3 regions of the Ancylobacter sp. GW821-FHT10E12 genome follow, and region 2 is predicted to be linked to each of the others. Evidence: predicted binding sites of a transcription regulator. Region 2 holds the regulator's gene; each other region holds the start of a gene.

Region 1 (7,929 bases), on a different contig from region 2:
GGTCAGAATTCCGAAGGCTCCGCAGCCCATGGCCCTCGGCGACAGGCTGACGGAACGAGGCGGATCGTGTCAGGCATGGGGCCGGCAAGCCGAAGTGCGTAACGAGCGGCTAGCTCCCCGCCCCTTTCTCGGGTACTTCGCCGGAGGCGATGTCGCTGCGGCGCGCGACCGGGTGCGGACCGTCCTCCACCCGTGCCATGGCGCGAATGCGCTGGCCGATATCCGGGTGGCGGCGAATGACCTCCGCGAAGTCGTCGGTATCGAGGACCAGCAGCATGGAACGACGACGCGCACGAGCGGTCGCAGCACGCCGGGCACTGTGCAGAAGCGCCATCTCGCCGAAAAACTGGCCGCCACCGAGCACCGCCGTCTCGTCGCCGAACTCCAGCTCCACCTCGCCCGAGGCGATGAAATACATCGACCGCGCCTCCTCGCCGCGCCGGGCGATGATCTCGCCGGCACGCGCGGTATGCGCGGAAAGCACCTTGTGGATCTCGCCGATCGACGCCGCGTCGAGGTCGGCAAACAGCGGCACGCGGGCGACCATGCCCCATGTGATGACGAAATCACGCCGCTTGATGACGTCGACAAAGGCCGTGGCAATTATGCCGACGGGCAGCGCGATCATGATGATGCCACACAGCATGGTGAGCCCTGCGACGATCCGACCGGCCACCGTGACAGGATAGACGTCGCCATAGCCGACTGTCGTCACCGTCGCCATCGCCCACCACATGGCCAACGGGATCGATCCGAGATGGTCCGGCTGGGTCGATCCCTCGGCGACATACATGGCCGAGGCTGAAATGAGCACCACGCCGCCGAGCAACCAGAGACAAGCGAGCAGGGATTGCCGCTCGGCACGCAAAACCTCGAAAAGCGATTGCATTCCAGGAGAGTATCGCGCGAGTTTCACAAACCGCATCAGCCGCAGGATCGCGAGCGTCCGCAGGTTCACCCCGAACAGCGCCGAGATGAAGAACGGCAGCCAGGCCGCGAGATCGACCAGCGCCGGCAACGTCCGCGCATAACGCCAGCGCGCCTTGCGATGCGAGAGGCCGCGATAGCGCGGATCCTCGGGCGCGATCCACAGCCGCAGCAGGTACTCGACGGCAAAGATGGCGAGCGAGAACGCCTCGAAGGCGCGCAGCAGCACGAGATCGTGCAGCATCAAGCTCGGCACCGTCTCAAGCACGGCGGCAAGCACGTTGACGAGCACGAGCAGAACAAGCGCGGAATTGACCGCCGTTCCGAGCCTGTCATCCGAGCCGCTACCTTCCAGCACCTCGTAGAGGCGATGCCTCGCCCGGCGACGCCAGGTGCTCGACAGCCAGCCAACCTGCTGCCCCCGGGGCGTCATGCGCTGCTCACTCTCCGCAAAGGCAGGACCGCATTCCGCTCGGCCATGCGCATGCCGGGCTCACCCCGCGAGCGCGGCCTCGATTGCCTCGAGCGCCGCCGAAGCCTTCGCACCGTCCGGTCCCCCGGCCTGGGCCATGTCGACCCGGCCGCCGCCGCCCTTGCCACCAAGGGCCTCGGCGCCGCGCCGAACCAGCGCCACGGCGTCGAAGCGATCGGTGAGATCCGGCGTCACCCCGACCACAAGGCCAGCCCGACCTTCCTCGGTGACCGCGACGATGGCGACGATGCCCGAGCCGAGGCGCTTCTTGCCCTCGTCGGCAAGGCTCTTGAGATCCTTGAGATCGATGCCCGAAACCTGCCGGGCCAGCAACTTGATCGCACCGACCGTGCGGGCCGGCTCCTCGCCCGCCTCGCCGCCGCCCATCGCCAGGCGCCGACGCGCTTCGCCGATCTCGCGCTCCAGCCGCCGGCGATCCTCAACCAACTGGGCAACGCGGGCCTGCACCTCGCCAACCGGCACCTTCAGCACGGCGGCGGTCGCCTCAAGCGCGCGTTCCCGTTCGCCGAGGTGACGGCGCGCCGCATCGGCGGTCATCGCCTCGATACGGCGCACGCCGGCACCAACCGCGCTTTCGCCAAGCACGGTCACCAGGCCGATATCGCCCGTGCGGGTCACATGGGTGCCGCCGCACAGCTCGATCGAATAAGGCGCGCCATTGCCGGGATCGGTCCCCATGGTGACCACGCGCACCTCATCGCCATATTTCTCGCCGAACAGGGCGCGGGCGCCGGAGGCAATGGCGTCGTCGACGGCCATCAGCCGCGTCTCGACCGGCTCGTTCCGCAGGATCACCGCATTGGCGAGGTCGGCAACGGCGGCGATCTCTTCGTCGCTTACCGGCTTGGGATGGCTGAAATCGAAACGCAACCGGTCGGGACCGACCATCGAACCCTTCTGCGCGACATGATCGCCGAGCACCCGCCGCAGCGCCTCGTGCAGCAAATGCGTCGCCGAATGATTGGCCCGGATCGCCCGCCGCCGGCCATGATCGACATCGAGACCGAGCGCCGCTCCCACCGACAGGGTGCCGCTCTCGATCTCCACCTCGTGCACGACGACGTCGCCGAGCTTTTTCTGCGTGTCGAGAACCCGTGCCTTGAGGCCGCCTTCGCCGGTCATCGTGCCGGCATCGCCGAGCTGACCGCCCGACTCGCCGTAGAACGGCGTCTGGTTGAGCACCACGAGACCGCGACCACCCGGCCCGATCGCCGGAACCTCAACGCCGTCCGCCACCAACGCGACGACCGAGCCCTCGGCGGTCTCGGTGCCATAGCCGAGAAACTCGCTGGCCCCCGCCTTCTCGCGGATGCCGAACCACACGGCATCGGTTGCCGCCTCGCCCGATCCGGACCACGATGCCCGCGCCTCGGCTCGCTGGCGCTCCATCGCCGTTCCGAACGCCGCCGTGTCGACACTGATTCCGCGGGCGCGCAACGCGTCCTCGGTCAGGTCCAGCGGAAAACCATAGGTATCGTAGAGCTTGAACGCCGTTTCACCGGAAAACTTGGCGCCTTCGCCAAGCCCCTCGCTCTCCGCCTCGAGGATGGACAGGCCACGTTCCAGCGTCCTGCGGAACCGCGTCTCCTCGAGGAGCAGCGTCTCGGTCACCAGCGCCTCGGCGCGCACGATCTCCGGATAGGCACGTCCCATCTCGCGCACGAGAACCGGCACCAGCCGATACATCAGCGGATCGCGGGCACCGAGCAGCTGCGCATGGCGCATGGCACGGCGCATGATCCGCCGCAGAACATAGCCGCGCCCCTCATTGGAAGGCAGCACGCCATCGGCAACGAGAAAGGTCGAGGCGCGCAGATGGTCGGCAATGACACGATGGCTCGCCTTCTGCGGACCGTTCGCCGCTATATCGGTGAGATCTTCAACCGCACCGGTCAGTGCCCGCATGAGATCGATTTCGTAATTGTCATGCGTGCCCTGCAGCACCGCCGAGATGCGCTCCAGGCCCATGCCGGTATCGATCGAGGGCCTCGGCAGGTTGACCCGCTCGCCACCGGGCAGCTGCTCGAACTGCATGAAGACGAGGTTCCATATCTCGATGAAACGGTCTCCATCCGCATCGGCCGAGCCGGGCGGACCGCCCGGAATATGGGGGCCGTGATCGTAGAAAATCTCCGAACACGGACCGCAAGGACCGGTATCGCCCATCTGCCAGAAATTGTCGGAGGTCGGAATGCGGATGATCCTGCTATCCGGCAGGCCGGCGATCTTCCGCCACAGCCCGAACGCCTCGTCGTCCTCATGATAGACCGTGACCGTCAGCCGGTCGACCGGAAGCTCGAACTCGCGGGTGATCAGATTCCAGGCGAACTCGATGGCGTCTTCCTTGAAGTAGTCGCCAAACGAAAAATTCCCCAGCATTTCGAAGAAGGTATGATGCCGCGCGGTATAGCCGACATTGTCGAGGTCATTGTGCTTGCCACCGGCCCGCACGCATTTCTGCGAGGTTGCCGCCCGAATATAGGGACGCTTCTCCATGCCGGTGAAGACGTTCTTGAACTGCACCATCCCTGCATTGGTGAACATCAGGGTCGGGTCGTTGCGCGGCACGAGCGGCGAAGATTCCACCACCTGATGACCGTTCTTCGCAAAATAATCGAGGAAGGTCGACCGAATCTCGTTGACGCCGCTCATCGAACAATGCCCGCAGAAACAGATAACCGGCATAGCCACCGGCCCGCGCCGGAGCGGCGCGAGCACAGGTTCTAACGACGCTGCAATAGCTTGTCCAGAAAACGCCGTGCGGCGCCAACCGACCATCCACCGTGGTGAGCATCGACATACCGAGCGTCGGCGGCTACCGCCGACGCTGCGATCGTCCATGCCGCCCCTATTCGGCGTCGGTCTCGCCATCCTCGCCGGCCAGAATCTGCTCGGCGATAAGGCCGGCATTCTGGCGGATGGTCGCCTCGATGCGATTGGCGACGTCAGGATTCTGCCGCAGGAAGCCTTTGGCATTCTCCCGTCCCTGACCGAGACGCTGGCTGTCATAAGAGAACCAGGCGCCGGATTTCTCCACCACCCCCGCCTTGATGCCGAGGTCGATGAGCTCGCCCATCTTCGACACGCCCTCGCCATACATGATGTCGAACTCGACCTGCTTGAACGGCGGCGCGAGCTTGTTCTTGACCACCTTGACGCGGGTCTGGTTGCCGACCACCTCCTCGCGCTCCTTGATGGAACCGATACGGCGGATATCGAGACGAACCGACGCGTAGAACTTGAGGGCATTGCCGCCCGTCGTGGTCTCCGGGCTGCCGTACATCACGCCGATCTTCATGCGGATCTGATTGATGAAGATTACCATCGTGTTGGAACGGCTGATCGAACCCGTCAGCTTGCGCAGGGCCTGGCTCATCAGCCGCGCCTGCATGCCCGGCTGGTTGTCGCCCATCTCGCCATCGAGTTCGGCCCGCGGGGTAAGCGCGGCGACCGAATCCACCACCAGGACATCCACCGCGCCCGAGCGAACCAGCGTATCGGCGATCTCCAGAGCCTGCTCGCCGGCATCAGGCTGAGAAATCAGCAGATTGTCGAGATCGACGCCCAGCTTCCTGGCATAGATCGGATCGAGTGCATGCTCGGCGTCGATGAACGCACAGACACCGCCCTTCTTCTGTGCCTCGGCAATGGTGTGAAGTGCGAGTGTCGTCTTGCCGGAGGATTCCGGCCCGAAAATCTCGACGACGCGTCCGCGAGGCAACCCGCCGATGCCGAGCGCGATGTCGAGCCCAAGCGAGCCGGTCGAGACCGTCTCGATCTCCATGACCTTGTCGCCCTTGCCGAGCCGCATGATCGAGCCCTTGCCGAAGTGCCGCTCGATCTGTGAGAGCGCTGCGTCGAGCGCCTTGGCCTTGTCCATTGAAGATCCTTCGACGAGTCGCAACGTGGCTTGAGTCATTGCCGGGCTCCGGGTCGTAAGCAAGTGATTTGCTGTGATTTCTTGATCGTACTTGCTTTGTTCTAAGTTCGCAATATGTTCTCGATAGCCGGCGGCGAATTGCTGGTGGTGGGTGCGCGATCACTCTTTGTCGAACCTGGCGAAGGATATGGCAAGACATAGAAGGCCGGAGAGCTTTGAAATCTCGAATGGTTTTTGCCGGGCTGGCGGCGGAGGCTATGCCGTCAGGCGACGAGGTCCCTGATCGGCGCCAGCGCCGTGGTGTCGGGAAAGACCTCGCGGGCGAGATAGCTCGCCGGCGCGCCGAACAGGTCGGCGAGCAGGCCCTTGGCGACGGCGCGCACATCGGTGGTCGGACGCAGGTCCCGTCCCTCATAAAGTGCGGCATCGGACAGGCCAGGCCAATCGGCGATCACGCGGCCGCCGCGAATGGCGCCGCCGGCCAGGAACACCACCGTGCCGGTGCCGTGGTCGGTGCCCTGCGTGCCGTTGATGCGGGCGGTGCGGCCGAATTCGGTGATCACCATCAGCGCCGTGTCGTTCCATTTCGGACCGAGCGTGTCGGCGAAGACGCCGATGGCCTCGTCGAGACCGCGCAGCCGGTTGGCCAGCTGTCCCTTCACCCCGCCCTCATTGGCGTGGGTGTCCCAACCCTCGAAGGCAAGGCCGGCAATGCGCGGGCCATCGTCCTGCGCGATCAGCCGCGCAGCGCCGAGCGCGGTCTGGCGCATGCCCTTGGGATCGGCGAGGCCGCCCTGCCGCTTGATCGCCGGACCGTTCATGGCGACCATGTCCTCGGTCTTGAGCCCGTCCAGCAGCACCCGGTGCAATGCGGGGTCGCGCTCGGCATAAAGCGCCGCGAGGCGGGTCGCGAGGTCCTCGCCGGCGGGCGGCAGCACGGCCGGGCTCCAGCCCAGCACCGGCGCCGGTCCGCGCACCACCAGCGGCGCCACCGGACCGATGCCGAGCACGCCGGGCGTGGCGACACGCTCCCCGCTCGGCAGCCCGGCGAGGAAGCGGTTGAGCCAACCTGAATCGGCCTTGCCCGGCCCCGGCTGGCCGCTCTCCAGCACGTCCTGTCCGTCGAAATGCGAGCGGTCGCGATAGGCGGTCGCGGCGGCGTGCACGACGCTGGCCTGGCCGGCCTTGTAGAGCCGGGCGAAGGTCGGCATCGAGGGATGCAGCGCGAAGAAGCCGTCGAGCGGCAGGGCCGGTATCTCGCCGTCCAGCGAGAGCGCCAAGTCGCCATGCAGGCCGGCATAGGTGGGATCGCCGACCGGTGCCACCGCGGCAAGCCCGTCCAGCGCCCCGCGCAGCACGATGCACACGAAGCGCGCGTCGCGTCCGCCGGCGGCGAAGGCGACGCGCGGCATGAAGGCCCAGGCGAACAGCGCGCCGGAAGTGCCGAGGAGCGCGCGGCGGGAGAGCGAGGTTTCGCATAGGCTCATCGGCTCATCTCCTCTGGAATTCGGGCGCCATCAGCAGCAGCGCGACAGCCTGCGAACGGCTTTCGGCGCGGCGCACCGCCTGCACCGTCTCCGGCGAGACGGCCGAACCAAAGGCGGCCTCGACGAGTTGGAGCGGCAGTGCGGTGTCGGCCGTTCGGGCGATCTGATCGGCGACGTCGAGGCGCATCTTGATGCCGGTGGGCGAGAGCCATTCGTCGGCCCGGTCTGGAAAGCCCTCGGGACTACCGGGGTTCCATATCGGCTGTCCCATGGCGATGAGATGGCTGATCACGGTCTTGGCCTCAACCGGCTTGCCGGTCAGCCGCATGGCGGCGAACAGGTATTCTTGCGGGCTTCGCAGCTTGGCAGGCTCGGCCGCCCAGGCCTCCGGGGCCTCGATCAGCACGCGGGCAAGTTCCTTGAGATCGCCACCGCTGCTGCGGAAATTCGCCGCAAGCCGCGCGACCAGGGCGGGGGGCGGGTCGTCGGCGACGAAATGGGCGGCGAATTTATGCGCGATATGGCGGGCGGTGGCGGGATGCGTGGCGAGCGCGACCAGCGCCGCCTCGCCCTGCTCGACCCCGCCTTCGGGAAACACCCGGCCGAGCAGCGTCTGGTCGCCGGACTCATGGCGGACCGGGGCGAACGTGAAGCGCCCGCCATTAAAGGCGTCCTCATCCGACGAGGCGACCGTCCAGCCGGTGATGATGCGCGCCAGCGAGGTGACATCGGCCTGCGTATAGCCGCCATTGACGCCGAGCGTATGCAGCTCCAGCGTCTCGCGCGCCAGATTCTCGTTGAGGCCGCGCCTGTTCTTCAAGGCGGCATTGGAATTCGGGCCGATCGACTGGTTGTTGTCGAGATAGAGCAGCATGGCCGGGTGCTGCTCGACCGCCTTGAGCATGTCGCCGAAGCGACCGAACACGTAGGGGCGGATCGCCTCGCGCTCGAAGGCGCCGGCGATGATGCGCACCGGCGCATCCTTCAGCGCAATGGCGAAATGATTAGTCCAGAACATCACCAGCCGTTCGGGAAAACCGACCGGCATGTCGCGCAGCCGCACGAGCCGGGCCGCCAGCTCCTGCTCGTAGATCGGCGTGTCCGGCGAGGGGCCGATGGCATCCGCCGCGGTCATCGCTGGC
Region 2 (7,929 bases):
ACTTCGTCGTACACCGTTCAGGCAGCCCTTGCGGCAGGTGCCTGGTCGGCGATGCGGGCGAGCGATTCCTCGCGCCCCAGCACCGCCAGCACGTCGAAGATACCTGGCGAGGTGGTCCGCCCGGTCATGGCGGCGCGCAGCGGCTGGGCGATGGCGCCGAGCTTCACGCCCTTGGCCTCGGCGACGGTGCGCACCGCCGCCTCGGTGGCGCCGGCCGTCCATTCCGGCGTCTCGGCGAGCACCGCATGGGCGGCGGCGAGCAGCGTCCTCGCGTCGTCGGTCAGCAGCGCGCGCGCCTTGTCCTCCATGTCGAGCGGCCGCTGCTTCAGGATATAGCCGGCGCTGTCGATGAGCTCGATCAGCGTCTTAGCGCGCTCCTTCAGGCCGGGCATGGCGGCGAGCATCTGCGCCCGCCTCTCCTCGGTCAGCGCCGCGGCGACGGCGGCGCCGTCCGGCAGATGGGGCAGCAGCGCGTCGATGGCGGCCATCAGCTCGGCATCCGGGGTGGCGCGCATATAGTGGCCGTTGATGTTCTCCAGCTTGGCGAAGTCGAAGCGGGCCGGCGAGCGGCCGACGCGGTCGAGATCGAAATGCTCGATCATCTCCTGCGTCGAGAAGATCTCCTGGTCGCCATGGCTCCAGCCGAGGCGGACGAGGTAGTTGCGCAGCGCCGCCGGCAGGTAGCCCATCGCCCGGTAGGCGTCGACGCCGAGCGCGCCGTGGCGCTTGGAGAGCTTGGCGCCGTCCGGCCCGTGGATCAGCGGGATATGCGACATCTTCGGCACCGACCAGCCCATGGCGTTGTAGATCTGGGTCTGGCGCGCGGCATTGGTCAGGTGGTCGTCGCCGCGGATGATGTGGGTGACGCCCATGTCGTGGTCGTCGACCACCACCGACAGCATGTAGGTCGGCGTGCCGTCGGAGCGCAGCAGCACCAGGTCGTCGAGCTCCTTGTTCTGGAACACCACGCGGCCCTGCACCAGGTCGTCGATCACCGTCTCGCCCTCGGTCGGCGCCTTGAGGCGGATGGCGGGCTTGCGGTCCGCGGGAGCCTCGGAGGGGTCGCGGTCGCGCCAGCGCCCGTCATAGCGCGGCGCACGGCCCTCGCGGCGGGCGCTCTCGCGCATCTCCTCCAACTCCTGCGCGGAGGCGTAGCAGGGATAGGCGTGGCCGGCCGCGAGCATCTGCTCCACCGCCTCGCGGTGCCGCGCGGCGCGGGCGAACTGGTAGATGGTGTCGCCGGACCAGTCGATGCCGAGCCAGCTCAGCCCGTCGATGATGGCGTCGATGGCTTCCGGGGTGGAGCGCTGGCGGTCGGTGTCCTCGATGCGCAGCAGCATCTTGCCGCCCTTGGCATGGGCATAGAGCCAGTTGAACAGCGCCGTGCGGGCGCCGCCGATATGGAGGAAGCCGGTCGGCGAGGGGGCGAAGCGGGTAATGACGGGATCGGACATCGGGTTTCCGTGTCGGCGGCCGGGGAGAGACCGGCGGAAGGCCGCGGGCGGTAGCGGTCGGGATGCGTGCGTGTACCATAGGAGCGCGAGTGGGGAAAAGACGCCGCGCGGCATGGTCCGCCGGCGGATGAGGGGCGAGGGGTGGCAGCGGGGCGCCGGCGAGGGGCGGGAGCGCAAGCGCGGGTGCTGGGATCACCCGGCGCCGCCGCCGGCCCGCGCGCGCTCGCCGGCGGCGCGCCGCCGCGGGCATGGCCGGGCCTCGTCGCCACGCTCGGCGCTCTGCTGGCCCGCGAGGTGGATGACCGGCGCGGCCCGCTGTTCCTGCCCGTCGGCTTTGCCGTCGGCATCGCGCTCTATCTCGGCGCGGCGTTCGAGCCTTCCGTCACGGCCGGCCCGGTAGCGCTGGTGCTGCTGCTCGGCCTCGCCGTGGCGGCGCGGGCGCGGCCGGTCGCCTTCCACGCCTTCGCGCTCGCCGCGACGGTGGCCGGCGGCTTCAGCGCCGCCAGCCTGCAGGTGCAGCGCATTTCCCATCCGGTGCTGGCCGCCCCGCTCTCCGGGGTGACGGTGAGCGGCACGGTCGAGCAGGCCGAATTGCGCCCGCGCGGCAGCCGCATCGTGCTGAAGGTGACCTCCTTCGACCGGCCGCCGGCCATGCCACCCGAGCGGGTGCGCATCGCGCTGTCCTCGGCGCGCCCGCCGCCGGTCGGCGCCCATGTCGCGGTGCGCGCCGACCTGGCGCCGCCGCCCGGCCCGGCCTATCCCGGCGGCTTCGATTTCGGCCGCGCCGCCTGGTTCGAGGGCATCGGCGCCACCGGCTATGCGGTCGGCAAGGTGAGGGATACCCCGTCGCCCGAACCGCCGGGTCTCGGCCTGCGCTTTGCCGCGGCGCTGGAGGCGAGCCGGCAGGCGATGGCGGCGCGCATCCGCGCGGTGCTGCCGGGCGAGGCGGGCGGCGTGGCGATCGCGCTGGTCACCGGCCTGCGCGGCGAGGTGCCGGAGCCGCTGGAGGAGGCGATGCGCGTCTCCGGCCTGTCGCACATCCTGTCGATTTCCGGCCTGCACATGGCACTGGTGGCGACGACGGTGTTCTTTCTCGCCCGCGCGCTGCTGGCGCTGTGGCCGGGCCTCGCCCTGCACCGGCCGATCAAGGCCTGGGCGGCGGTGCCGGCGCTGGCGGCGGCCAGCTATTACCTGCTGCTCTCCGGCGCCGAGGTGGCGACGCAGCGCTCCTATGTGATGACGCTCTTGGTGCTCGCCGGCGTGATGGTCGGCCGCCCGGCGCTCACCCTGCACACGCTGGCGCTGGCGGCGCTGCTCGTGCTCGCCTTGACGCCCTGGGCGATCCTCGATCCCGGCGCGCAGATGTCCTTCGCCGCCACGCTGGCGCTGGTGGTCGCCTATGAGCGCGGCGGACGCTTTCTCGTCGGCGCCGCCGTCAGCCGCGCGCCGTGGTACGCCGCCACGCCGGTGCGCTGGGCATTGGCCCTCGCGCTCACTTCGCTGGCCGCCGGGCTGGCGACGGCGCCGTTCGCCGCCTTCCATTTCCAGCGCCTGGCGCCGCTAAGCCTCATCGCCAACATGGCGGCGACGCCGCTGGTCAGCTTCGCCATCATGCCCGCCGGGCTGATCGGCACGCTGCTGATGCCGTTCGGCTGGGACGGGCCGGCCTGGCGGCTGATGGGATGGGGCATCGAGGCGATGGACGCCGTCGCCCGCGCGGTGGCGGCGCTGCCGGGCGCCGATGGCGGCGTGCGGGCCATGCCGCTCGCCAGCCTCGTCCTGATCAGCCTCGCGCTCGTCGCTGCCTGCCTGCTGCGCACGCGCCTCGCCCTTGCCGCGGTGGTGCTTGCCGCGGCGGCGGCCGTGCCGATGCTGACGGCGCGGCCCGCCGACGTGCTGGTGGACGCGCAGGCAAGGACGGTGGCGGTGCGCGGGCCGGACGGGCGACTGGCGTTCATGGGCGACCGGCCGCGCGGCCTCACCGATCGCTTCGCCGTGCAGCAATGGCTGTCGGCGGAGGGCCTGCGCGGCGCCGAGGATGCGGCGGCACCCGGCGACACGTCCGCAGGGACGGGCCGGCCGGCCGCGACGGTCGCACCGGGAAATCGAGCCGTCGACGCCACTTCCGGAGCCGGGGCACCGAAATCGGCGATGACCGGCAAGGTGGCGATGGGCGCACCTCCAACGGCGGTGCCGGGTGCCTTGGCGGGCGATCGGATCGCCGGTGCCGGTCCGGTGCCCGGAGCATCGATGTCGTCTGCGGACGGTGGCGTTGTTGTGGCAACGGAGGGGCCGACTGCGGTTACGGCAGCCGAACCTCGCGCGACATTGCCGGCGGCGGCGCGTTGCGATCCGGTCGGCTGCACGCTGCCGGCCCGCGATGGCCGGCTGGTCGCCTATCCGCTCGACCGCGCCGCATTGACCGACGATTGCCGGCGGGCGGCGCTGATCGTCACCCGCTTCACCGCCCCGGCCGATTGCGCGGCGCAGGTGGTGCAAATCGGACCGACGGGGGAGGGCGCGGGATCGGCCTTCATCGCCGAGCCGGACGGGTCCTGGCGCCGGATCGAGGCCCGCCCGGCAGCGGGAACGCGACCCTGGCTACCCGCCGCCGTCGCGGACAAGCGAGCGGCGAAGGCACTGGCTGCGCCATCGGCGACAGCATCGGGTGAAGCGGCCGGCACCTCGCGGCTCCCCGGCCGCATGCCTGCGTCCGCCGCCTCCGCCCAATCCTCTGTCACGCCCTTCGCCGGCACAGTGGCGGAAGAGGGCGGCGGCACGGCCGCGGGAACCGCGCCGGAGGCAGACGACGTGCCGTGATGCTCCCCGGTCCGTGATCCGGTCCCATCGGCCGGACCGCAGCGGATAGCGGCGGCACGCCGGCCAGCCTTGAGAATAGCGGGTCGGCGCGTCTGCCGGCCGGCAGACGCCATACCTTCCGCGACGAACCCCGCGCGACCATCCCGGCGGCCGTCGACGCCGCATACGCCCCTACGGGGGCACGCGTCTCGAAAAGCCCTGGCTCGGGAAACCCCGGCCCTGAACGGCAATCTGCCGCCCCGAACGGCGCGCCGAATCATCGTCCCGCTCAATACCGCCGGAACAGGCCGACGAGACGTCCCTGGATGCGCACGCGGTCCGGTCCGAAGATGCGGGTCTCATAGGCGGGGTTGGCGGCTTCCAGCGCGATGGAGGCGCCCTTGCGGCGCAGGCGCTTCAGCGTCGCCTCCTCGTCGTCGATCAGCGCTACGACGATGTCGCCGGTCTCGGCACTGTCGGCGCGGCGGATCAGCGCCAGGTCGCCGTCGAGAATGCCGGCCTCGATCATCGAATCGCCGCGGACCTCGAGCGCGAAATGCTCGCCGCCGCCCAGCATTTCCGCCGGCATGGAAATGGTCTGGCTGCGCGACTGGATGGCGGAGATCGGCGAGCCGGCGGCGATGCGGCCCATGAGCGGCACCGCGACCGGGCGCCTCACGTCGTCATCGTCCTCGGCCGGCGGCGGGGCGGGGCGGGAGCGCCCGAGGCTGCCCTCGATCACGCTGGGCGCGAAGTTCCGCGCCGGCTTGGCGGCGGCGGCGGGGCTCTGCACGGATTCGGGCAGGCGGATCACTTCCAGCGCCCGCGCCCGGTTCGGCAGGCGGCGGATGAAGCCGCGCTCCTCCAGCGCGGTGATCAGCCGGTGGATGCCGGATTTCGACCTCAGGTCCAGCGCATCCTTCATTTCCTCGAAGGAGGGCGGGACGCCGGTCTCCTTCAGGCGTTCATGGATGAAGCGGAGCAGTTCGTGTTGCTTGCGGGTGAGCATTGGCGGAAGTCCGTCCCCCGGTGCGGGTCGAAAATGAAACAAATCACGAACAAACACTATCCGTTCTTTTTGTGTTCCACAATGCGTAAATAAACCGCTAAGCGGTCGACGCCAAAGCGGCTTCTGGCTAGTGTATGCAATGGCATCCATCTTGCCTAAGTGACATGCATTTTCTTCCCTTCGCTCAGCCGGGAGTCGTCGTGTTGACCGTCAGCCTTGCCGAAATCCTCCACGCGCATCGATCCGGCCGCTCGACCCCTTCCCGCACGGTCGCGGCCTGCCTGGAGCGGATCGAACGGCATGCCGACCCCTCCATCTTCACCGCCCTGATGAGCGCCGACCAGCTTGCCGAGCAGGTGGCGGCGCTGGAGGGGCGCGACCCGGCGAGCCTGCCGCTCTACGGCATTCCCTTCGCGGTGAAGGACAATATCGACGTCGCCGGCCTGCCGACCAGCTGCGCCTGCCCGGACTTCGCCTATGTCGCCGCCCGCGACGCCACCGCCGTCGCCCGGCTGCGCCGTGCCGGAGCCGTCGTCATCGGCAAGACCAATCTCGACCAGTTCGCCACCGGGCTGAACGGCACCCGCTCGCCCTATGGCACGCCGCGCAACGCGGTGCGGCCGGACCTGGTGCCGGGCGGGTCGAGCTCGGGCTCCGGCGTCGCGGTGGCGGCGGGGCTGGTGCCCTTCGCGCTCGGCACCGACACCGCCGGCTCGGGCCGCATCCCGGCCGGGCTGAACAACATCGTCGGCATCAAGCCCAGCCTCGGCCTGGTCTCCACCGCCGGGCTGGTGCCGGCGTGCCGCACGCTCGACTGCATCTCGGTGTTCGCGCTCACCGTCGACGACGCCTTCGCGGCGCTGCGCGTCATGGCCGGCGAGGACGAGGCTGATCCGTTCTCCCGCCCGCTGCCGCTCGGCACGCCCGGCGCCATTCCCGCCGCGCCGCGCATCGCCGTGCCGCGGCCGGACGACCGGGTGTTCTTCGGCGACCGGCAGGCGGATGCCGCCTTCACCCAGGCCATCGCCCGCCTGGCCTCGCTCGGGGCGCAGATCGTCGAGATCGCCATGGAGCCGTTCTACGAGACGGCGAAGCTGCTCTATGACGGCCCCTGGGTCGCCGAGCGCTACGCCGCCGTCGGGCCGTTCCTCGAAGCCCGGCCGGACAGCTTCAACGAGGTGGTGCGCTCCATCATCGAGGAGGGTCGGCGCCGCACCGCCGTCGACGCCTTCCGCGCCCATTATCGCCGCGTCGAGCTGGCGGTGAAGGCGAAGGCGAGCCTCAAGGGCTGCGACGCGCTGATGGTGCCGACCATGCCGACCGTCTATACGGTGGCGGAAATGCTGGCCGATCCGGTGCGGCTCAACAGCCATCTCGGCGTCTACACCAATTTCGTCAACCTGCTCGACATGTGCGGCATCTCGGTCCCTTCCGGCATGCGGCCGGACGGCGCGCCGGTGGGCGTGACGCTGCTCGGAGCCGCCGGGCGCGACGCGCATCTCGCCGCCATCGCCGCCGCCTTCCATGCCGCCACCGACCTGCCGATGGGCGCCACCGGCCGGCCGCTGCCGCAGATGCCGCCCGCCGCGCCGCGCGCCGGGGCGGGCTTCCACGAGATCGCGCTGTTCGGCGCGCATCTCTCCGGCCTGCCGCTCAACGGCGAGTTGCTGGAAGCCGGCGGGGTGTTCCTGCGCCGCGCGCGCACCAGTGCCGATTACCGCCTCTACGCGCTGCCGGAGGGGCGGGTGCGCCGGCCGGGCCTCCTGCGCGTCGAGCCGGGCAGCGGCGGGCCGGTGGAATGCGAGATCTGGGCGCTGCCGGCCGAGGCCTTCGCTCGCTTCGTCGACGCCATTCCCGCCCCGCTCGGCATCGCCACGGTGGGGCTGGAGGATGGCAGCCGGGTGAAGGGGTTCGTCCTGGAAGGCATCGCCGCGCGCGGCGCCCGCGACATTACCGGCTTCGGCGGCTGGCGGGCCTTCCTCGCCGACGAGCAGCGCCAGCGGCAGGCGGCGGGCATTCCGGCGGCGGAGTAGGCGTTCGCCAGACCGAGCGGGCCGACGCCTTCCCTCCGCGCCGGGGGACGGGGTGAAGGGTAGCGCGACATCGGCATATCGGCCGCCCCGACATCGCATGCCGCGCGCCGTTCACCACATGCCGCGCGCCGTTCGTTCCGTCATTCCGGCCGCAGCGCAGCGGAGAGCCGGGATCGCTCACCGATTGCCGCGCGATCCCGGATCGGTCCTGCGGACCGTCCGGGATGACGAAGCCAGGCCGCGGCTCACCGGTGGTTCAAAATATAAAAGCCGTTATATTTCAGATCATTTGCGCATATTTCTCATATGCGTTGTGAACGATCTCGATATGGTCGCGCATGGCGCTCGCCGCGCCGTCGCGGTCGCCGCGCAGGATGGCGGTGGTGACGCGGTCATGCTCGTGGTGCGACAGCGCGAGGCGCCCGAGCGCGCGGAACTGCGCGCGGCGGAACGGCGACAGCCGCCGCCGCGTCGCCAGCGTCAGCTCCACCAGATAGTCGTTGTGCCCGCCGGCATAGATCGAGGTGTGGAACAGCTCGTTGGCCTCGCGATAGGCGGAAAAGTCGCCGGCGCGCATCATCTCGCCCATGTCGGCATGCAGGGCCTCCAGCGAGCGCCGCTCGGCCGGGGTGAT
Region 3 (7,929 bases), on a different contig from region 2:
GCGCCGGGGCGTTCAGCGCTTCCTCCGAGGCGACCGGGCGCAGGAAACGGAAGCTGGAGCCCGCCAGCGCCTGCGCGCTCAGCGCGACATTCTCCAGCACGCTGAAGCGGTCGATCAGGCGGGTGATCTGGAAGGAGCGGGCGAGGCCGCGATGCACCCGCCCATGCGCCGGCTCGGCCGTCACATCATGCCCATCGAGCAGGATTCGGCCGGAATCCGGGGCGATCTCGCCGGCGATCTGGCCGATCAGGGTGGTCTTGCCGGCGCCGTTCGGCCCGATCAGCGCATGGGTCTCGCCGGGCAGCACCTCCAGCCAGACGTCGTCGCTGACCCGCAGCCGGCCGTAACGTTTCACCAGCCCTTCGAGACGCAGCACCGGCGCGTTCATCGCGCCCTCCTGCCGAGCAGCCGGGAAAGGCCGTCGTGCCCGGCGAGCGCTGCCAGAACCAGCAGGGGGCCGAAGATCAGCCGCCAATGCCCGGTGATCTCCGCGAGACCCTCCTCCAGCAGCACGATGCCGGCGGCGCCGAGCACCGCGCCATGCAGCGTCCCGGTGCCGCCCAGCACCACCATGACGATGAACTCGCCCGAACGCTGCCAGGACAGGTAGGCCGGGCTGACGAATTCGGTGAACTCGGCATAGAGCCCCCCGGCGAGCCCGGCAATGCCGCCGGCAATGACGAAGGCGACCAGCCGGTATCGGATCACGGCAAATCCCGCTGCAATCACCCGCCGCTCATCCTCGCCCGCCGCGCGCAGCACCCGGCCGAAGCGCGAGGCGACCAGCGCGCGGCCGGCGAGATAGACGAGGGCCAACGCCGCCAGCACGCTATAGTGCATCGCCACCGGCGAGCCGAACGGATCGGCGCCGAAGAAGCGGGCGCGGGAGGGGAGGCTCAGCCCGTCATCGCCGCCATAGGCCGAGAGGCTGGTGGCGGTGAAGAACAGCATCTGCCCGAAGGCGAGCGTGATCATGATGAAATAGACGCCGCGGGTGCGCAGCGATACCGCGCCGATCGGCAGGGCGAACAACGCGCCGGCGGCAATCGCGGCGCCGAGCACCAGTGGCCCGCTGGTGACGCCATGTGCCGAGAGGATGCCGACGGCATAGGCGCCGGCGCCGAAGAAGACGGCGTGGCCGAAGCTGACCAGCCTTCCATAGCCGAGGATCAGGTCGAGGCCGATCGCGGCGATGGCGAGGCACATGATGCGGATGGCGAGGTTCACCGCGTAGGCGTCGCCGCCGGCCGCGAGTGGCAGCAGCGCCAGCCCGGTGCCGAGGGTGAGCGGCAGGAACAGGCGAGCGTGCCGTGCGCTCATCCTGCCCTCGCCGGAAACAGCCCGCGCGGCCGCACCGCCAGCACCAGCGCCATCAGCACATAGACCAGCATGGAGGCGAGCGCCGGTCCCGTCTGCGCGGCAGCGGACGGGTCGAGGACCAGCCGCATCAGACTGGTGGAGAAGGAGCGCCCCAGCGTGTCGACGAGGCCGACCAGCAGCGCCGCCACGAACGCGCCGCGCATCGAGCCGATGCCGCCGATCACCACCACCACGAAGGCGAGGATGAGGATGTTGTCGCCCATGCCGGGCTCGACCGACAGGATCGGCGCCGCCAGCGCCCCGGCGAAGCCCGCCAGCATGGCGCCGAAGCCGAAGACCAGCGTGAACAGGCGCCCGACATTCACCCCCAACGCCGACACCATCGCCGCGTCGCTGGCTCCGGCGCGTACCCGCATGCCGATGCGGGTATGGGCGACCAATATATAGAGCAGCACCGCCACGCCGAGGCCGGCACCGATCAGCACCAGCCGGTAGAACGGATACAGCAGGCCCGGCATCAGCCGCACCGCGCCGGACAGCGCTTCGGGAATATCGACATGCAGCGGCGCCGAGCCCCAATAGGCCCGCACCGCCTCGTTGAGGAACAGGATGATGCCGAAGGTGGCCAGCACCTGGTCGAGATGGTCGCGCCCATAGAGATGGCGGAGCACCAGCCGCTCCAGCGCGATGCCGCACGCCAGCGCGGCGAGCAGGGCCAGCACGAGCCCGAGGGCGAAGCTGCCGGTGGCGGCCGAGAAGGCGGCGAGGAAATAGGCGCCCAGCATGTACTGGACGCCATGGGCGAGATTGATGAAGTCCATCACGCCGAACACCAAGGTCAGCCCGGCGGCGATGAGGAACAGCAGCACGCCGAGCTGAAGTCCGTTCAGCGTCTGGATGAGCAGCAGCATCGTGCTCATGCCGGCGGCGCCCCCGGCCGCCGGCGCATCCTGCGGGCCGGCATCACTTCATTGCGCATTTGGCGGCGTAGACATCGCCATATTGCTTGAACACCGTCTCGACCACCTCGGTCTCATACTTGCCGTCGGACCGCTTGGCGACCTTGACCAGATAGAAATCCTGGATCGGGAACTGGTTTGTGTTGAAGGAGAAGGCACCCCGCACGGAGGCGAAGTCGGCCTTCTTCAGCGCCGCCCTTACCGCGTCCTTGTCGTCGAGCTTGCCATTGAGCGACGTCACCGCCGCGTCGATCATCAGCGCGGCGTCATAAGCCTGCGCCGCATAGAGCGCCGGCACATAGCCATATTCCTTCTCGAAAGCCGCGACGAAGGCCTTGTTGGCCGGCGTATCGAGATTGGGCGCCCAGGGCGCGCCGGAATAGAGGCCGAGCGCGGCATCCTGCGTCGCCGGCAGCGTCGTCTCGTCCACCGTGAAGGCGGAGAGGAAGGGGACGGTGTCGGCGAGCCCGGCCTGCCGGTACTGCTTGACCAGGTTCACCCCCATGCCGCCCGGCATGAAGGTGAACACCGCATCCGGCTCGGCGGCGGCGATGCGCGCGAGCTCGGCGGAAAAGTCGAGCTGGCCGAGCTGGGTATAGATTTCCTCGGCGACGACGCCCTTGTAATGCCGCTTGAATCCGGCGAGCGAATCCTTGCCCGCCTGATAGTTCGGCGCCATCAGCACCACCTTCTTGTAGCCCTTGTCCTGCGCATATTTGCCCAGCACCTCGTGGTTCTGGTCGTTCTGGTAGGAGGCGGAGAAGAAATACGGGCTGCAGCCCTCGCCGGCGAGGGTGGACGGGCCGGCATTGGCGCTGATGACGAAGGTCTTCGATTCGGTGAGCGGCTTGACGACCGCGTTCATCACATTGGAGAACACCACGCCGACCACGAAATCGACCTTGTCGCGCTCGACCAGCGTCTTGGCCTTGGTCACGGCGATATCCGGCTTCAGCTCGTCATCGACCACGATCACCTCGGCGGTCTCGCCGCCGAGCTTGCCGCCCCGCTCCTTCACCGCCAGCAGGAAGCCGTCGCGCAGATGCTGGCCGAGGGCGGCGGAGGGGCCGGACAAGGTGGACATGAGCCCGATCTTTAGCTCGGCGGCGCCGGCGGTCACGGCCGACAGGGCCAGAATGGTGGCGAGCGCCGCAGCGCCGATCGTCCGCTTCACGTCGACATCTCCCGTAGGTTCACCCAAAGTCATCCCTCGTGCTTTCTGGCATGAGCGGGGCGCGCGCAACAATCCCCCAAAAGAGCGGTTGTGCCGTCATGGAACGGCCTCGCCCGCCAGTAGCTCGAGTGCCGCCGTGTGCAACACCGCCCCAGGTGTCGCGAGGCTGTCGAGAATGTCGAAATGATTGGCATCCGGCACGATCAGGCGACGCGGAGCTCGCTGCGCCCAGGTCTCGACCATCTGCTCGGTCTGCTGCCGGAAGCCTGCGGTTTCCGCTCCACCGACCGCCAGCGCGATGCGGACCGGCCTCCGGCTCGGCGTGCGATGAAGGCTGAGACGGGCGGCTTCTTCCATGCCGAGCTGCAGGTCGGCATTGATGCTGGTCGCGCGAAGCGGCGAGAGATCGAACACCCCGGAAATCGGCAGCGCGCCCTGGAACGGCGCTTCGGGCAGGCCATGCCTCGTCCAGTCGGTGGCGAGCAGGTCGGCGACCAGATAGCCGCCGGCGGAATGACCGGCGATCACGATCCGGGCCTGCTCGGCCGGATCGAGCAGGTTCGCATGGAGATGGACGAAGGCGGCACGGACGGCCGGCGCGATGGCGGCGAAGGGCGATTGCGGGCAGAGCGGATAATTGAACAACGCGACCGAATAGTTCGCGGCGAGGAAGCCGTCGGCGATCCAGGAGAACTCGTCCTTCGACCGCGCCCGCCAGAAGCCGCCATGGATGAAGATCAGGGTCCCGCGCGGATCGCGGGCGCGGAACAGGTCGAGCCGTTCGCGCGGATGCGGGCCATAGGCGATGTCGGCCATGGGCGGATGGCGCAGCCGGGTCGCTGCCGCCCGCGCCGGCCAGGCGCCGGTGATCGCCGGCATGCTTGGCACGCTGAGCGCGAGATTGTACTGGCGCTCGGCGTCGGGATCGATGGCGGCGGCCGGAAGCGTCATGTCCGTCTCTCTTCGTCTTGTTGCCATCGGCAGGGCAGCGGCATCGGATCTCCACCGCCGCCGGAGAGTGCCGCCCGCATGGCGTGCTGTCGATGCGAACGGGTGTTGACGGGTCGCCGATGCACGGTGCGGGGATGCTGGAGAATCGGTTCGCCCGCCTCGCCGCTGGTGCGACGGCCGATACGGCCCCGAGGTCTGTCGCATCGCGATGCAGGCGCTTGCCGGATGTCGGTTCGGTGCCGGATGAGACAGGGCAGCGAGCCGTCGCGATCCTCCATGCCTTTTGGCGCCATCCGGCAATAATGTGATGGGAAGGACCCCATGCGCGGATCTCGGCTTGGTACCGAGCCCATTGCCGGCCGATTGCCGCCCCCACTTCGTCGGCGGAAACGGCTGGTCCGCATGGGCCGGCATGGGACATGGCATGGGAGCGAGCAGGAGCAGCAAGGTGGATGGCGAGCGGTGCGGCGCCCCGCCCACGATCCGCTATCTTGCCGGGCCGCCGCTCCAGCCGTCCGCGGGCCATGCGCATGTTCCCGCCGATGTCGTGTCGCGCCACGATCCTTCCCCGGCGCGCTCTGCCCGCCTCTTCAGGCCGCCGCGCTCGCCCGGTCGATGCCGACGCGATAGGCCAGCGCCTCGGCGATATGCGGGCGGCCCACCGTTTCGGCACCGGAAAGATCGGCGAGGGTGCGGGCGACGCGGAGCACGCGGTGATAGCCGCGTGCCGAAAGGCGCATGATACGGGCGGCGTCGGTGAGCAGAGCCGCACCGCCATTATCCGGCGCGGCGATCTCTTCGAGGATGGGGCCTGCCGCCTGCGCATTGGTGGTGAGGTCCGGGCGACCGAGCGCAGCAAAGCGTTCGGCCTGGATCTCCCGGGCCGCGGCGACCCGCCGGGCGACGCTCGCGCTCGATTCCGACGGCGTGGGCCGGACCAGGTCCACGGCGGAGACCGAGGGCACATCCAGATGCAGGTCGATGCGATCGAGGAACGGGCCCGACAGCCGCGCCTGATAGTCCGCCGCGCAACGGGGCCCGCGCCGGCAGGTGAAGCCGGGCTCGCCCGCCCGTCCGCAGCGGCATGGATTCATCGCCGCCACCAGCTGGAACCGCGCCGGGTAGGTGACGCGGTGATTGGCACGGGCGATGAAGGCGTCGCCGGTCTCCAGCGGCTGGCGCAGCGCGTCGAGCACCGAGGGCTGGAACTCCGGCAATTCGTCGAGGAACAGCACGCCATTATGGGCCAGCGACACCTCGCCCGGCCGGGCACGCCCGCCGCCGCCGACCATCGCCGCCATGCTGGCGGAATGATGCGGCGCGCGGAACGGCCGCCGGCTGGTCAACGCGCCGGATTGCAGCGTGCCGGCGACCGAGGCGATCATCGATACTTCCAGGAGTTCGGCCGGCGAGAGCGGTGGCAGGATGGACGGCAGCCGCTGCGCCAGCATCGACTTGCCGGCTCCCGGCGGTCCGGTGAACAGCAGGTTGTGGCTGCCGGCGGCGGCGACTTCCAGCGCCCGGCGTGCCGTTTCCTGCCCGCGTACGTCGGCGAGGTCCGGCAGCGCCGCGCCGGCGGCCTCCAGCCGCGGCTCCGGCCGGGTCAGCTTCTGCCGGCCGGTGAGATGACCCACCAGCTGGATGAGCGAGGAGGGCGCCAGCACCGGCATGTCCGGGCTGGCCCAGGCGGCTTCCTGGCCGCATGCGGCCGGGCAGATGAGCCCGTGACCGCGGGCATTGGCGCCGATCGCCGCTGGCAGCACGCCGGCCACCGCGGCGATGCGCCCGTCGAGCGCCAATTCCCCGAGCACGGTGAAGCCGTCGAGTGCTTCCGCCGGCACCGCGCCGATCGCCGCCATCAGGCCGAGGGCGATCGGCAGGTCGTAATGGCTGCCTTCCTTGGGCAGGTCGGCGGGGGCGAGATTGACGGTGATGCGCTTGGGCGGCAGCGCGAGGCCGGAGGCGATCAGTGCCGCCCGCACCCGCTCCTTCGCCTCGGTGACCGCCTTGTCGGCGAGGCCGACGAGATTGAAGGCCGGCAGGCCCGGGCTCACCTGCACCTGCACGTCGACCGGACGCGCGTCGATGCCCTCGAATGCCACCGTCGCCACGCGCTGGACCATTGAGCCCCCGTTCCCGATCACGTCTTCGCGCGAACGACCGCTGCCGTTCCGCCCCCGATACCGTCACTCTACGGCATGGCCGGGATGCGTCAAGAACAATAAGGGAACATTCCGGGCCGATTCGCCCGTCGGCCCATCGATGCCGGGCTCGTTCGATAGAACCTTTCTATCAAGAGACGAAACACCGGAATTGATTTTGCTCCGGTCCGGCCCAATGTTCCCCATTGGAAAACTTTAAAAGAAGGTCCGGGAGAAATGCCGCACTACGAGCCATGGAGCGAAGACAGGGCGCAAGCCGTGATCGGCGAGTTCGCCCATCTCGAAGGCCCGCTCATGCCGATGCTCCACGCGGTGCAGGAAACCTTCGGCTATGTGCCCGACGCCGTCGTGCCGATGCTGGCGGAACGGCTGAACGTATCCCGCGCCGAAGTGCATGGCGTGGTGACCTTCTATCACGATTTCCGCCATGAGCCCGCCGGCCAGCACGTGCTGAAGCTGTGCCGCGCCGAGGCCTGCCAGGCCGCCGGCGGCGACGCGCTCGCCGAGCACGCCGAGCACCGGCTCGGCTGCAAGCTCGGCGAGACCACGGCCGACGGACGGGTGACGGTCGAGCCGATCTACTGCCTCGGCCTGTGTGCCACCGCGCCTTCCGCCATGCTCGACGGCCGCATCGTCGCCCGTCTCACCGAGCGTCGTCTCGACGCGCTGATCTCGGAGGCCCAGTCGTGACTGCAAACTCCGTGACCGTTCGCATCTACGTTCCCAAGGATGCCTGCGCCGTCGCCTGCGGTGCCGACGAGGTGGCGGAGGCCATCAAGGCCGCGGCGCTTTCGCGTGGCCAGGCGATCGAGATCGTGCGTACCGGCTCGCGCGGCATGCTGTGGCTGGAGCCGATGGTCGAGGTCGGCACGCCCGAGGGGCGCATCGCCTATGGCCCGGTGGAAGAGGGCGACGTCGAGGCGCTGTTCGAGGCCGGCCTGCTGACCGGCGGCGCGCATGCGCTGCGCATCGGCAAGCCGGAAGAGCATCCCTTCCTTGCCAAGCAGACGCGGCTCACCTTCGCCCGCTGCGGCATCGTCGATCCCGCCTCCTATACCGACTATGTCGGCATGGGCGGCTACAAGGGGCTGGAGCGGGCGCTGGCGCTCGGACCGGCAGAGATCATCGAGGAAGTGAAGAAGTCCGGCCTGCGCGGCCGTGGCGGCGCCGGCTTTCCGACCGCCATCAAGTGGAAGACCGTGGCCGACGCCAGGGCCGACCGCAAATACATCGTCTGCAATGCCGACGAGGGCGACAGCGGCACCTTCGCCGACCGCATGATCATGGAGGGCGACCCCTTCCAGCTCATCGAGGGCATGACCATTGCCGGCATCGCGGTGGGCGCCACCAAGGGCTACGTCTA

What was found. The regulator LexA, encoded in region 2, represses DNA repair genes until DNA is damaged. The targets are predictions, from matches to a motif close to TGTTCNNNNTGTGTTCNG.
Region 1: recA (recombinase RecA) is a predicted target of LexA. The motif match lies at 5,405-5,422, and genes of this name have one in related genera.
Region 3: AC1RU4_RS08675 (YifB family Mg chelatase-like AAA ATPase) is a predicted target of LexA. The motif match lies at 6,619-6,636, and genes of this name have one in related genera.

What each region holds. Positions count from the first base shown of each region.
Region 1 is NZ_JBXASN010000002.1:307,109-315,037, forward strand. It holds gene AC1RU4_RS03825 (cyclic nucleotide-gated ion channel) at 110-1,360, opposite strand; gene alaS (alanine--tRNA ligase) at 1,421-4,072, opposite strand; gene recA (recombinase RecA) at 4,269-5,339, opposite strand; gene AC1RU4_RS03840 (DUF1501 domain-containing protein) at 5,564-6,787, opposite strand; gene AC1RU4_RS03845 (DUF1800 domain-containing protein) at 6,792-7,929, opposite strand, start outside.
Region 2 is NZ_JBXASN010000024.1:7,240-15,168, forward strand. It holds gene gltX (glutamate--tRNA ligase) at 18-1,454, opposite strand; gene AC1RU4_RS24155 (ComEC/Rec2 family competence protein) at 1,638-4,274, shown strand; gene lexA (transcriptional repressor LexA) at 4,543-5,262, opposite strand; gene atzF (allophanate hydrolase) at 5,466-7,295, shown strand; gene AC1RU4_RS24170 (GntR family transcriptional regulator) at 7,576-7,929, opposite strand, start outside.
Region 3 is NZ_JBXASN010000005.1:190,877-198,805, reverse strand. It holds gene AC1RU4_RS08700 (ABC transporter ATP-binding protein) at 1-388, opposite strand, end outside; gene AC1RU4_RS08695 (branched-chain amino acid ABC transporter permease) at 385-1,320, opposite strand; gene AC1RU4_RS08690 (branched-chain amino acid ABC transporter permease) at 1,317-2,240, opposite strand; gene AC1RU4_RS08685 (ABC transporter substrate-binding protein) at 2,284-3,453, opposite strand; gene AC1RU4_RS08680 (alpha/beta hydrolase) at 3,550-4,404, opposite strand; gene AC1RU4_RS08675 (YifB family Mg chelatase-like AAA ATPase) at 4,995-6,527, opposite strand; gene AC1RU4_RS08670 (formate dehydrogenase subunit gamma) at 6,783-7,256, shown strand; gene AC1RU4_RS08665 (formate dehydrogenase beta subunit) at 7,268-7,929, shown strand, end outside.